Regions from separate parts of the Desulfitobacterium hafniense DCB-2 genome, predicted to be linked through region 1. Evidence: riboswitches for the same ligand, from Rfam matches in the RefSeq annotation. Region 1 holds a riboswitch; the other holds the start of a gene.
The links. A riboswitch is a leader RNA that binds a small molecule or an ion and turns the genes downstream of it on or off. The one in region 1 is predicted to bind thiamine pyrophosphate.
Positions count from the first base shown of each region.

Region 2: it holds a riboswitch for thiamine pyrophosphate, as region 1 does, so the genes downstream of both, DHAF_RS04405 (thiamine-binding protein) here and thiC (phosphomethylpyrimidine synthase ThiC) in region 1, are expected to answer to the same signal.

Region 1 covers NC_011830.1:2,720,534-2,724,957, reverse strand. The annotation lists gene thiE (thiamine phosphate synthase) at 1-438, opposite strand, end outside; gene thiM (hydroxyethylthiazole kinase) at 429-1,232, opposite strand; gene thiC (phosphomethylpyrimidine synthase ThiC) at 1,337-2,635, opposite strand; TPP riboswitch at 2,725-2,837, opposite strand; gene DHAF_RS12475 (3-deoxy-7-phosphoheptulonate synthase) at 2,905-3,933, opposite strand; gene DHAF_RS12470 (MFS transporter) at 4,205-4,424, opposite strand, start outside.
Region 2 covers NC_011830.1:964,138-968,561, forward strand. The annotation lists gene DHAF_RS04390 (undecaprenyl-diphosphate phosphatase) at 173-1,009, shown strand; gene DHAF_RS04395 (LemA family protein) at 1,092-1,649, shown strand; gene DHAF_RS04400 (TPM domain-containing protein) at 1,685-2,479, shown strand; TPP riboswitch at 2,542-2,648, shown strand; gene DHAF_RS04405 (thiamine-binding protein) at 2,759-3,055, shown strand; gene DHAF_RS04410 (ABC transporter permease) at 3,024-3,806, shown strand; gene DHAF_RS04415 (ABC transporter substrate-binding protein) at 3,840-4,424, shown strand, end outside.

The DNA of each region.
Region 1 (4,424 bases):
TAAGCCGATGGCTTCTGCAGCATCCTTTTTGCTTCCCGTAGGAAATACCGGACCGGCCCCCAGATAATCCGCCCCCATCCTCTCTCCCTGGAGCGCTTCTTCCAGACTGGAAACAGAATAGCCGAGGATTTTGTCAGGGCCGATTATATTCCGGACTTTGGCCAGGGGCAGATCCTGTTGGCCCACATGCACCCCGTCGGCATCCAGGGCCAAGGCCAGGTCCACCCGATCATTGATGATCAGGGGTACTCCGAATTCCGCCGCCAGCTCTTTTACTTTCACCCCAATGTCATAAAACTCCCGGGAATTTGTCTCTTTCTCCCGCAATTGGAGCAACGTCACTCCACCCTCCAGAGCTTTTCTTATGGATAATAAAAAATCTTTCGGCCCGACCAGGATTCGATCCGTGACCAGGTAAAGGCTATAATCTACAGCCATTGCACCCGCCCCCTTTTCTCGATCAGTGCCTCATCCACCAGGCTGAGCTGGTCGATAAGGTGAGCCCGGAATGTTCCCGGCAATTCCCCGCCGGAGGTCTCCTGAGCTAATTCTCCCGCCAGAGACATGGTCAGCAAAGCGGCAACCGTTGCTCCGAAGGCGTCTTCATAAGCTCCGCAAAAACCGGCCACCAAGGCCCCGGCCATGCAGCCGGCCCCCGTGATCCGGGTCAGCATCTCTGTCCCATTTTCGATCAAGCAGGCTCTTTGTCCATCGGCAACGATATCCACTTTCCCGGTGGCCGCCACGACGCAGCCATAAGCTCTGGCCAGGCTTTGACAAGCTTCCAGGCCATCATTCCCTTCATCCAGGGAATCCACTCCTCTGACCCGGGCTGCCAATCCGGCCAAAGCCTTGACCTCGCCCAAATTCCCTTTGATTACCGTAAAGCGGCCAAAATGCCCCAGCCTTTCAATCGTTGCTTTTTTACGGGGAATGGCTCCGCAGGCTACCGGATCAAGGATCACCGGAATCCCTTTTAAGGTTGCTCCCCGGATGGCCAGATAAGCTGCCATTTCCTGTTCCTTGGTTAAGGTTCCTAAGTTAAGATACAAGGAGCCGGCAAGCTGGCTGAACTCGAACACTTCATCCGCTGCTTCGCACATAGCCGGTGATGCTCCCACAGCCAGCAAACTATTAGCGCAGTCGTTGACCGTAACAACATTGGTAATGGCATGGACCAGGGGGGTTTTGTGTTTGAGGGCTTGAAGAGCTTTTGTTAGTTTTTCTTTCATGATCCTACACCTTCTTTTCCTTTAAAATTTTATTATTCAATTCCCGTAAATTGATTTCCTAAGTTTGAGAGCTTTTTGTCTTACCTAAGTAAGATCAGCGTTTTTTAGCAGCCTTTAAAAGGTGTCCCCATATAGTCGCTGATTAATTGATAGGCGCAGAATTTTCCGCACATGGTGCAGCGCTCCTGGCTGTCTTCATTTTTGGCTTTTCGCATTCGCCCCGCTTTTTCCGGATCAATGGACAGCTGGATTTGTTTTGGCCAATCCAAGGCTTTGCGGGCTTTGGCCATTTCCAGATCCCATTCCCAGGCTCCTTTAATGCCTTTAACCAGATCGGCTGCATGAGCTGCGATGCGGGCAGCGATCACCCCTTCTTTGACATCCTCCTCCGTAGGCAAACCAAGATGCTCCGCAGGGGTGACATAGCAGAGGAAGTCCGCACCGCTGGAAGCTGCGATAGCTCCGCCAATAGCTGATGTAATATGATCATATCCCGGAGCCACATCGGTGACCAAAGGGCCTAAGACATAGAAAGGAGCATTATGGCAGAGGGTCTTTGCCAACTGCATATTCGTTTCAATCTGATGGAGAGGAACATGTCCAGGGCCTTCGACCATAACCTGCACCCCTGCTTCCTGAGCCCGTTTGACCAAGCTTCCCAGAGTGATCAGTTCTTTAATTTGGGGGCCGTCTGTGGCGTCGGCTAAGCAACCTGGCCGGAGGCCATCTCCCAGACTCAGAGTAACATCATAGTGCAAAGCGATGTTTAACAGGCGGTCGTACTGCTCGAAAAGGGGGTTTTGTCGCTGATGATGCAGCATCCAGGCGGTAATAAAGGACCCGCCCCGAGAGACGATATCCATCACCCGTCCCTGTTCCCGGAGTTCCTGAATGACCTCTAAGGTTACGCCACAGTGAACCGTGATAAAATCAGCTCCGTCCCGGCAGTGTTTCTCGATCCCGGCGAAGATTTCGTCATCCGTCATTTCCACTAAGCCCCGGCCGGCCTTGTGAGTATCCACCATGACCTGGTATAAAGGCACCGTTCCCACCATGACCGGACTATCCTGGATAATCCTTCTTCTGATCTCATCAATATCTCCGCCTGTACTTAAATCCATGATGGAATGGACACCGGCCGCCACAGCAATCTCCAGTTTGCTCAGCTCAGGGGCTAGCTCCGGATAGGCATCGGAGGTTCCGATGTTGGCGTTCACTTTCGTAGACAGACCCTTGCCGACTGCCATGGGACGAAGTCCCTGATGGTTGATGTTGCAGGGTAAAACCGCTTCCCCTATGGCGATCTTCTGCCTCAGTTCCTCCCCGGTAATTCCCTCCAATTCAGCTGCTTGGACCATTTCCGGAGTAATGATTCCTTTTCTTGCTTCTTGCAGTTGAGTCAATGAAACCACACCTTCCTTAATATAAATAAAAATATAAAAAAGGCGGATATAAAAAATACAGACCGGGTAGGTCTGTATTCTAATAAACATATCGTTATTATCCACCTTCCCTACGCTGGCATTACCCAGATCAGGTTAAGGGTCAAAGGATTCTTGGGTCCTTTATCTCAGCCGACCTTATTCGGCCCCCCTAGTGATTATGCAGTTACAATTATTGGCACCTAAAGTATATCACATGTTATACGGAATTAAAAGAGAACCGGCTGATTTTAGACATTTTCAGCTATAGAGTAAATCAACTTCTCCGTGCTCTCCCAGCCTAAGCAAGCATCCGTAATGGATTTTCCATAGATGTTTTCCCCGATGCCCTGCCTTCCTTCCTCCAGATAGCTCTCGATCATCAGCCCTTTGATCATCTTCTTCAGCAGGGAATCATACCTACGGCTGTACAGCACCTCGCCGGAAATACGGGGCTGCTCATAAAAGCACTTCATGGAGTTGGCATGATTCACATCCACGATAATGGCCGGATTAACCAATTCCAGTCTTTCATATTCCCGAGCGGTCCGAATCAGGTCTTCAAAATGATAATTGGGGATATTTTCACCATTGGCATTCACAGCCCCTCTTAACACGGCGTGAGCATAAGGGTTCCCAGTGGTTTCAACTTCCCAGCCATTGTAGATGAAAGAATGATTGCTGTGTGCTGCAATCAATGAATTAAACATCACGGTCATATCGCCGCTGGTGGGGTTTTTCATGCCCACCGGAAGTTCAACACCGCTGACGGTAAGGCGATGCTGTTGATTTTCCACGGAACGGGCTCCGATGGCCACGTAACCCAGGACATCGGCAAGATAGCTGTAATTCTCCGGATAGAGCATCTCGTCAGCAGCCGGCATCCCAAATTCCGATATGGCGCGGATATGCAAGCGGCGAATGGCTTTAATACCCTCGCACATATCCGGGGCCTTTTCCGGGTCCGGCTGATGAACCATCCCTTTATACCCTTCCCCTGTGGTCCGGGGTTTGTTGGTATAGATCCGGGGCACGATGAGGAGGGTATCCTTGACCTTTTCCTGGACTTTGGCCAATCGTTCAATATACTCACAAACGGGATCTTCATGATCGGCGGAGCAAGGACCGACAATCAATAAGAACCGTTGATCTTCATTGGTCAGGATCTTCTTCATCTCGTCCACCCGTTTGTCCCGGAGCTCAGCCACTTCTTTGCTTAAAGGCAAATGGGCAATAATTTCTTCCGCCGGCGGTAATTTCTTGATAAAATTCATACTCATAGATCAACACCTCTACTCTTCTCCATATATGGCAAACTGATATAGTTACAAGTATAAATCTACCCTATAAAAATCGCAAGAAAAAAACTCCTTATATATAACAATTCTTTTGGGTTTATTGTTATACTTTTTAAGCAACCAGCAAACGGTTGAGCAGTCATAAAAATCTGACGGGCATAACATCGCCCGCCAGATCGCTGCTTTCTGCAGTTTCCTTATCCTGATTTAATTGAATCAACATAAATCTCTTGGCTGACAATTAAAAGCTGGTTTACACTGCATGATTCGTTAGCTTTACACTTTTTTCTTTTCCTCCAAAATCTTTCCGGTAAAGGACAATAGAACAAATGACGCCTAAACAGATCATGATCACCTGAAGCCAAAGGGTTACTTGAAATGCATATACGGGATATGGCTTTATCCCATCAGAAACGGCATTGATGATAATTCCCCAAATCTGTTGAAAAAGTCCTGCTCCAAAAATCCAGGCA
Region 2 (4,424 bases), 1.8 Mb from region 1:
TAAATACTTATATAATCCCTAAGGTTAGGCTAGACATAATCAGGTATAATACTATATGGATAGCGTCATGTGTCGAAGAATGAAGGGGGAATGCGGCTATCCATTCATAAACCGAATTGGTATAATGGGCGTGATGTAATTAAATCTATAGAAAATGTAATCAGGAGGAATTATGGCATTAGTAGAGATTTTTAAAGCGATTTTACTAGGTATTGTAGAAGGGATTACAGAATGGCTGCCCATCAGTAGCACGGGACATATGATATTGGTGGATGAGTTTATTAAGCTGAACATGTCCGCGGCTTTTATGGAAATGTTTTTCGTGGTCATTCAGCTGGGAGCTATTTTGGCTGTTGTGCTTTTGTATTGGAAGAAACTCAATCCCTTTACATTCGATAGAGGGGTTTCCGTCAAGCAGGAAACCATAGAAATGTGGTTCAAAATCATTGTGTCCTGTATTCCGGCCGGTGTTATCGGTCTATTGTGGGACGACGTGTTTAACGCTCTTTTTTATAACTATCAAACCGTTGCCGTTATGCTGATTATATTTGGAATTCTCTTTATTGTTATTGAGAATTACAATAAGGGGAAAAGGCCTCGGGTCAATCACTTATCACAAATTACTTACACCACGGCGTTCATGATCGGAATATTTCAATTGATTGCCGCCATATTCCCCGGAACTTCCCGTTCTGGTGCTACTATTGTAGGAGGACTTTTGCTGGGAGTATCCCGAACCGTAGCGGCTGAATTTACGTTTTTTCTCGCTATCCCCGTTATGTTTGGGGCCAGTGCACTTAAGCTTTTGAAGTTTGGTTTCAACTTTACAGGTCCGGAGTTGATGATTCTATTAATAGGAATGGTAGTGGCCTTTATAGTATCCGTAATCTCCATTAAGTTTCTAATGGGATATATCAAAAAGAATGACTTTAAGATCTTTGGCTGGTACCGTATCATCTTGGGTGTGATTGTGCTTCTGTATTTTTCAGCCAGGACTATTATAGGTTAGATTTGATCTGAAAAGCTGAATCAACTTAAGAAATGGTATAACAATAGATAGTAAGGAAAGAAATATGAATGGAGGAAGCGTTATGAAAAAGTGGCTGATTCCCGTAGGGATAATTATCATTCTGGCTATGATCCTGGGGTCTGGTTATAATAACTTAGTGACTCTTTCGGAGACTGTGGACAGCAGCTGGAGTCAGGTCGAGAACCAGCTTCAGCGCCGAGCGGATCTCATTCCGAATCTGGTCAATACCGTCAAAGGATATGCTGAACATGAAAGTGAAGTGTTTACGGATGTAGCTGACGCCAGATCCCGACTGATCGGGGCAGGTAGTGTGGGAGAAGCTGCTGAGGCGGACGCAGCGCTAAGCAGTGCCTTGAGCCGATTGCTGGCTATCTCTGAAAGTTATCCTCAGTTAAAGGCTGACGCTAATTTCCGGGCGTTGCAGGATGAATTGGCAGGAACGGAAAACCGCATTGCCACAGCACGCATGGACTATAATAATGAGGTTCAATCCTATAATACGAAGATAAAACATTTTCCCACTAATCTTTATGCGGGGATTCTTGGTTTTGACGAGAGAGAGTATTTTAAGGCTGATGCGAGCGCATATGAGGCTCCTACCGTGGACTTTTCCAAGTAACAACCTATTCAGACGACAATATCAAATAGGTTAGAATGAAGGGAATGAAGCCCATGAAGAGGAAACTCCTGCTTGCCGGATTGGTACTGTTCTTCCTTACTTTAGCTTTTCCTTTGCAGGCGACTACCCCTTCGATCCCGCAGCCCACCCGTGATTTTTTTGTGCTGGATGAAGCCAATGTTCTCGACTCAAACACTGAGAGAATTATTGTCCAAAACTCGGCGGAATTGGAGAAAAGGACCAAGGCACAGATCGTAGTGGTTACAGTCAACGATCTGAAAGGATATGGGCCGGAAGAATATGCTCTATCCATCTTGAGAGAATGGGGGATCGGTGATAAAAAGCTAAACAACGGGTTACTGATCTTAGTATCCCCTACGGAGGGGGAGGCCAGGATAGAGGTGGGTTATGGCTTGGAAGGGGCTCTTCCCGATGCTAAAACCGGCCAAATTCAAGATGAATACATGATTCCCTATTTTCAAGAAGGAGATTATAACCAAGGCATCTTAAATGGTTATCGAGCCTTTGTTCAGGAAGTTGCTAAAGAGTATCAAGTTGTGATGAATATTGACTCTCCTAAGGCTTTGTCTACTTCGTCTGATTATGGAGATGGAACCGATACTTTTGCTTCCCTGCCTCTTGGGGTTAAAATTCTAGCCTTTTTCGGTATCGTTTTCCTATTTTATATTGACCACCGTTATTTTAACGGCTTTATCTTCGGCATGATTATCGGCATGCTCATGAGAGGTGGCCGCGGTGGCGGAGGCGGAGGAGGATTCGGAGGCGGTGGGGGTTCCGGCGGTGGCGGAGGCAGTACACGACGTTGGTAATAACTCATTGCAAGCTTGACCTTCTTGACACCTTAAGATTAAGGTGCTATGATGCAAAAAAGAGAATAGTATTGGGGAGCTGGAAAACGGCTGAGAGGGAAACGAGTGTTTCCGACCCATTGACCTGATCTAGGTAATGCTAGCGGAGGGACTTAGGATACATGAGCTTCTGGCTCCATGTCCTGAATTGTTTGGGAAAACCTTCTGATTGCAGAAGGTTTTTTATTATGCATTACCCTCCTCAAGTGTAAAATGAAGAGGAAAGAAGGAGAAAAAGAAATGATTAATGCAAGTGTAGCTATTCAAGTATTACCGGCTGTGGAAGGACAAGAAGTGATCCGTGTGGTGGACAAGGTCATTGAATATTTAAAATCCTCAGGTCTTAATGTCTACGTAGGTCCTTTTGAAACGACTGTTGAAGGGGAATACGATCAACTTATGGAAATGGTTAAACACTGCCAGCTAATCTGCATTGAAGAAGGGGCACCCAGTGTCATGTCCTATGTAAAAATTAGCTATAAGCCGGAAGGCGGGATTTGGACCATTGATGAAAAGGTTACAAAGCATCACCAATAAGCTTTACCCAACGGCTGTACTTCTGATCTTGCTTATCTTCTGGTATCTGGTGACTCTTCTTGAAATGGTGCCAAAATTCATGCTACCATCCCCTGGGGATGTGATTCGGGCTTTAGCAGGTTCTTTTCCTGAGCTTATGAAGCACGCCCAGATCACCTTGACGGAGGCTTTCATAGGATTAGCTCTTAGTATTCTTTTGGCTTTTTGGATTGCGCTTTTGATGGATCGTTTCGATGCTCTTTATAAAGCCTTCCATCCTATCCTGGTAATTACTCAGACTATTCCCACGGTAGCCATAGCCCCTTTGTTGGTGTTATGGCTGGGCTATGATATGGCGCCGAAGATTACGCTTGTTGTTCTGACCTGTTTTTTCCCTATGACCATTGCTCTTTTAGGTGGATTTAAATCGTCGGATCAAGACGCTATGAATCTCATGCGAGCTATGGGGGCTAAAAAGTGGCAGATCTACCGGTATATTAAGCTGCCTAATGCTCTGCCCGGCTTTTTCTCAGGTTTACGTATCTCGGTGTCCTATTCTATTGTCGGCGCAGTTATTGCTGAATGGCTGGGAGGAAACAGTGGTCTTGGCGTGTATATGACCCGGGTCAGAAAATCCTATTCTTTTGATAAAATGTTCGCGGTGATTTTTTTGATCATCATATTGAGCTTAGTGCTTATGAAATGTGTGGAGCTTTTGGAACGAAAAGCTATGCCCTGGGCACAGACCGGGGAACAGCAAAATGAAGGCTGAGGGCCGAATAGTGTTTAAGGAGAATGTTGAGATATGAAAAAGCGATGCATAGCAATTCTTATGAGCGTCTTTGTGGTTTTAGGATTAGCGGGGTGTGGTGTTCAGAACAATACGATCAACACTGGGAATGAACAGCAAGGTGCACAAGAAAATAAGAAAGTCACCTTTGTCCTGGACTGGACACCGAATACTAATCACACCGGCGTCTATGTGGCTAAAGAATTAGGCTATTTCCAAGAATCAGGTTTAGAGGTGGATATTGTACAGCCACCTGAAGGGGGAGCACTACCATTGGTAGCTGCCGGAAAAGCTGAATTTTGTGTAACCTTCCAGGAGGAACTTGCAGCTGCTCTTACCTCAGACAGTCCCCTGGATATGGTAGCCGTAGGGACTATTTTGCAGCATAATACTTCGGGAATTATCTCCTTGAAGGAAGATAACATTACCAGACCGAAGGATATGGAGAACAAGGTCTATGCCACTTGGGATTCTCCTGTGGAAAAAGCCATTATTAAACAAGTCATCGAGAAAGACGGCGGTAAATATGAGGCTATCAGAATGATTCCTAATACAGTAACAGATGTGATCTCGGCTTTGAAAACCGATGTGGACGCTATT